Regions from separate parts of the Rothia sp. P7181 genome, predicted to be linked through region 2. Evidence: predicted binding sites of a transcription regulator. Region 2 holds the regulator's gene; the other holds the start of a gene.
What was found. Region 2 encodes HspR, which represses chaperone genes until heat shock. Its sites were predicted from a motif close to AAGTTGAGTCNNNNNGACTCAACTT; they were not measured.

Region 1: a site for HspR is predicted at 1,058-1,082, ahead of clpB (ATP-dependent chaperone ClpB). Genes of this name have one in related genera too.

Annotation. Positions count from the first base shown of each region.
Region 1 is NZ_JBLXXZ010000001.1:89,506-91,905, reverse strand. Features, by position in the region: gene ACN08Z_RS00430 (HAD family hydrolase) at 1-348, opposite strand, end outside; gene ACN08Z_RS00425 (hypothetical protein) at 434-1,000, shown strand; gene clpB (ATP-dependent chaperone ClpB) at 1,154-2,400, shown strand, end outside.
Region 2 is NZ_JBLXXZ010000016.1:837-3,236, forward strand. Features, by position in the region: gene ACN08Z_RS07615 (alanine/glycine:cation symporter family protein) at 1-674, opposite strand, end outside; gene ACN08Z_RS07620 (heat shock protein transcriptional repressor HspR) at 931-1,356, opposite strand; gene ACN08Z_RS07625 (DnaJ C-terminal domain-containing protein) at 1,359-2,351, opposite strand.

The DNA.
Region 1 (2,400 bases), on a different contig from region 2:
GGTGACAATGCCAACGGGAATGTTCGCCTTGCGAAGTTCTTGAAGAACCTCTGGTATTCCAGGAATTAAAGAAATGGCATGAGTCTCTAAAATTGTTTCAGCCTGCTTCTGAAGCTCTGCTTTCATCTCTTGAAGCTCTAGAGGTACGCCGTTTTCTTGTAATCGAATCAAAGAAGCGTCAATAGATTTTCCTAAGCAATCGGCGGTATCTTGTGCTGTCCAAAAAGCGTGATGTTCTTGTGCTATTGCTTGTTTGGCTTGTTCCCAGATGGGTTCGGTGTCTACAAGCGTCCCATCGTGGTCAAAGAAAACAGCTTCGGGTGGTGTTAGATATTGTGTATCGCTCATACGTTTACTCTATCGGAGGTTGCCTTGAAGTGTGTTGCACCATGAGTTGTTCGTCTTTGAGGGCTGTGTGTTTTAACATGGAATAGTGACTACAACACCCTCCAATGAGAATACTTTGATAAGGCATCAGAGCGTTTTTGGGCGTCTCGTATATAGGCTCTCTGTGCCTGGTGCTTTCTTGAGCGCCTTATGGGTTAGCTTTGGGAGAATCCTTTTTGGTGCGCAAGGCGAACTGACGTGGATTTTTGCTATAAGTATTACCCCTAGTCTTTTGGTTATTCTGCTGTGCGGGTGTTATTGGGGTTATCGTGACGCTTGTAGGTATTCAAATGGGCGTTCCTTGCCTGTGTCTTTAGCTTATATGCATTGCCTTACGTGGTTTTGGGCTTTTACCTTTGGGGTGTTGTGTCCTGACCGGCGTGATGGGAAAACAATCTCTGCGCTCTCTCAAATATTTGGCGAACACTACGTTGGATTGGCTGCTGGTTTTGGTAACACTGCTGGAATCCTGACTTTTGTGAGTGCCTTCGCAGTCTTTTTTCTTGCGCTGAATTATTGCCGGCGTTCTGCGAAACTGAGTGCGGGTATTACCGAAGAAGATGAAGAGCGGATGGCTCGCGAGTCTAGCGACTATGAGTTTCTTGAATCATAGTCTTTTGTATCTGTAAATATTTTTAAAACGTTTTTTCTGGGAAGTATTGCATAAACTAAGTTGAGCGTTGTAGACTCAAGTTAGTTGAACCGGGCATCGTTAACGGGGTGCTCGGACAACATAAAACAGCACACGACACAGAAAGGACACTATATGAACATGCAATTAACAAGCGCATCAGAAGAACTGCTCAACCAAGCAAATAGCTACGCTCAAACTCTCAAAAACCCATCAATAGAGCCAGAGCATATACTAAAAGCGATGCTAGATACTCGCCAGAGCCTCGCCGCAGCAACACTTAAAGTTGCAGGGGTAAACCTCGACGAACTATCTGAAAAAGTCTCCGCACAGATTAAAACTCTTCCCACAACTTCTGGAGCAACAGTTGCAAAACCCCAAATAAGCCAAGACGTTCTCCACGCACTAGAAAATGCCCAAACGCAAGCGCAAAAACTTGGAGATAGCTATATCTCTACAGAAATCATCTTGCTAGGAATCGCTCAGGGACAAAACGCCGCAGCCACACTCCTAAAAAATAACGGAGCTACAGCACAAACCATTGAAGGAATCATCCCCAACATACGAGGAGGTAAAAAAGTGGATACTCCAAACCCCGAAGGAACTTTTCAAGCTCTTGAAAAGTACGGAACAGACCTCACAGCCATAGCACGAAGCGGAAAACTCGACCCCGTCATCGGCCGCGACAGCGAAATACGACGAGTCGTACAAGTACTCTCACGACGCACTAAAAATAACCCCGTACTCATCGGCGAACCTGGCGTCGGAAAAACCGCAGTTGTTGAAGGACTTGCACAACGCATGGTCTCAGGAGACGTCCCCGAATCTTTACGCGGAAAGACACTCATCTCCCTCGATCTAGGATCCATGGTCGCAGGAGCAAAATATCGTGGAGAATTTGAAGAACGACTCAAAGCAGTTCTTGACGAAATCAAAAACTCCCAAGGCCAAATCATCACTTTCATCGACGAAATACATACTGTCGTCGGCGCCGGAGCATCTGAAGGGTCCATGGACGCCGGAAACATGCTCAAACCTATGCTTGCTCGCGGAGAACTTCGACTCATCGGTGCAACCACCCTAGACGAGTACCGCCAGAACATCGAAAAAGACGCTGCCTTAGAACGCCGATTCCAGCAAGTATACGTAGGCGAACCCAGCGTCGAAGACACCATCGGTATCTTGCGCGGACTCAAAGAACGCTACGAAGCACACCACAAAGTAGCCATCGCAGACTCCGCACTCGTTGCCGCCGCAAACCTCTCGCAACGCTATATCCCATCACGCCAATTACCAGATAAGGCCATCGACCTCATCGACGAAGCCGCATCACGGTTACGTATGGAAATTGACTCAGCTCCAGAAGAGATTGACGCTTTACG
Region 2 (2,400 bases):
ACGTAGAAGATAATCATGACAGGAACGAAAGCGGAGGTAACTTTACCAATGGATTTGATGCCTCCGAGGAGTACGAAGAGCGTCAAGAGCGCCAAAATTGTACCGGTAAAGCCAACAGGAACGTTAAAAGTGGTGTATAGGTTACCGGCGATTGAGTTACCTTGGGTCATGTTACCGATGCCGAAAGAAGCAATTACCGCAGCGATTGCAAAGAATATTGCAAGAGATTTGCCGAGCGCTCCACCAATACCACGTTCAAGGTAGTATTGTGGTCCACCGTTGACTTCGCCTTTTGAGTCGTGGGTGCGGAAACGTACACCAAGAAACGCCTCAGAGTATTTAGAGGCCATACCGAAAATAGCGGTGACCCACATCCAGAAGAGAGCACCTGGACCGCCAATAGAAATAGCTGTTGCTACGCCTACGATGTTACCGGTACCAACTGTTGCAGCAAGAGCAGTAGTTAGCGCCTGAAATTGAGAGATGTCTCCACCTTGTGCGTCAGCATCTTTACGATCGACAAACGCTAGACGGTTCGCCACAATGAGTTTGGTCAGTTGGATGAATCCGAGGCGAATACTCAGATAAATACCTGTACCTAGAAGTAAAGGGATGAGGACGAAGGGCCCCCAAATAAAAGAGGAAATCGCCCCGAGGACGTCGTCGATGTTCATATGCGTTCCTTGTTGTTTTCGCCCGTTGCGAGCGGTTTCCTAGCAGATGTGTGGTGTTGCAGGTAGCGTTGTTCCTTGTTGAGAGAAACCACAGCTACTGCTTGAAAGCACAGCTTACGTGACGGGCAACACTATACGCAACTATGTCCACCAAGTAAGACGACAAGCAGAGCATAGAAAAATCTGCCGTACCCATTCAACAGAACAAACCTGTTAAGAATGGATACGGCAGAACCTTCATCTATAAAATATGTAGTTATCGAGGCTGATAGAGCACCATGGCTCGAGAACGGGCATGGGCAGACGGGCGTTTACCACGAGGAACCCTCACGATGTCGCCAGAAACGCCAGCAGCAAAGACGCGAGAAGACTCCCCTAATCGAGTCTTCGCTGTTGCAAGCTCTTGACGTAGAGACTCTATCTCGTAGCGCAAGGTCTCTACTTCAGATTCAAGCCCCATAATACGGCGAATGCCTTCAAGAGAAACACCGTCTTGAGATAGCTGCTGAATCTCTTGCAGCTTCGCCACATCTCGTGCTGAGTATCGACGAGCACGTCCCGGCGCACGCTGAGGCTGAACTAAACCCAGACGGTCATACTGACGCAAGGTTTGAGGGTGCATCCCGGCAAGCTCTGCCGCCACTGAAATAACAAAAACCGGCTGATCTGCTGATAAACCCATACTTACTCAGCTGCTTTCCGTAGAAATTCGTCTCGTACAGTATCGTCATCTGCAGCAGCAAGGAACGTATCAAAAGCTTCTTGAGCCTGTTCAGAAAGATTCTGAGGAAGATGAATTTCTGGAATAACCATCAGGTGACCTGCTCCAGTTTTAGAGGGGAATCCGTAGCCTTTAGCACGAAGTTTCACACCGGAAGAAGAACCAGCAGCCAAACGGAGTTTAACAGTCTTACCAGAAGGGGTGGGGACGCTAAGAATAGTTCCTTGAACAGCTTCTTTAATGCTGATAGGAATATGAACAATCACATCATTGCCTTCACGTGTAAAGACAGGATGTTTACGAACCTTAACGACAACCGTCAAATCGCCAGCTCCGCCAGGGCCGGGGTGTCCTTTACCGCGCAACTTAATTTTTTGTCCATCTTTAATGCCAGCAGGAATACGAGCTTTAGCTTCAGAGCCATCTGGACGAATAACAGAAGCAGTCGTTCCTCGGTAAGCGTCGGCGAAGGAAATGGTGACACTTGTTTGCGCATCTTGTCCTTTGGGGGCAGGCTGAGAAAAGCCTCCAAACCCACCAGCAGAAGCGCCCCCAAAACCGCCGCCTCCACCGAAAAGACCGCCTAATAAATCTTCGATGTTAACGTTGCTAGAGGTTGAAGAGCTACTGAAACCTCCGGGGAATCCAGAACCTCCGGGGAATCCAGAACCTCCGGGGAATCCAGAACCTCCGGGGAACCCTCCCCCACCAAAACCAGCGGCACCATACGTACGAATTTGGTCGTATTCTTCGCGGTGTTTCTTATCAGAAAGAACATCATACGCTTCAGATACTTCTTTAAATTTTTTCTCAGCTACAGTATCGCCAGGGTTCTGATCTGGATGATATTTACGTGCTAATTTTCGATATGCCTTTTTAATTTCAGCATCGCTCGCCTTCTCAGAGACGCCCAGCACCTTGTAGAAGTCTTGATGAAGCCAATTTTCACTAGCCATGTTTTGACGCCTCCTTTCAAAAGCGTTCCTTAAGTTCTCTTAAAAATCT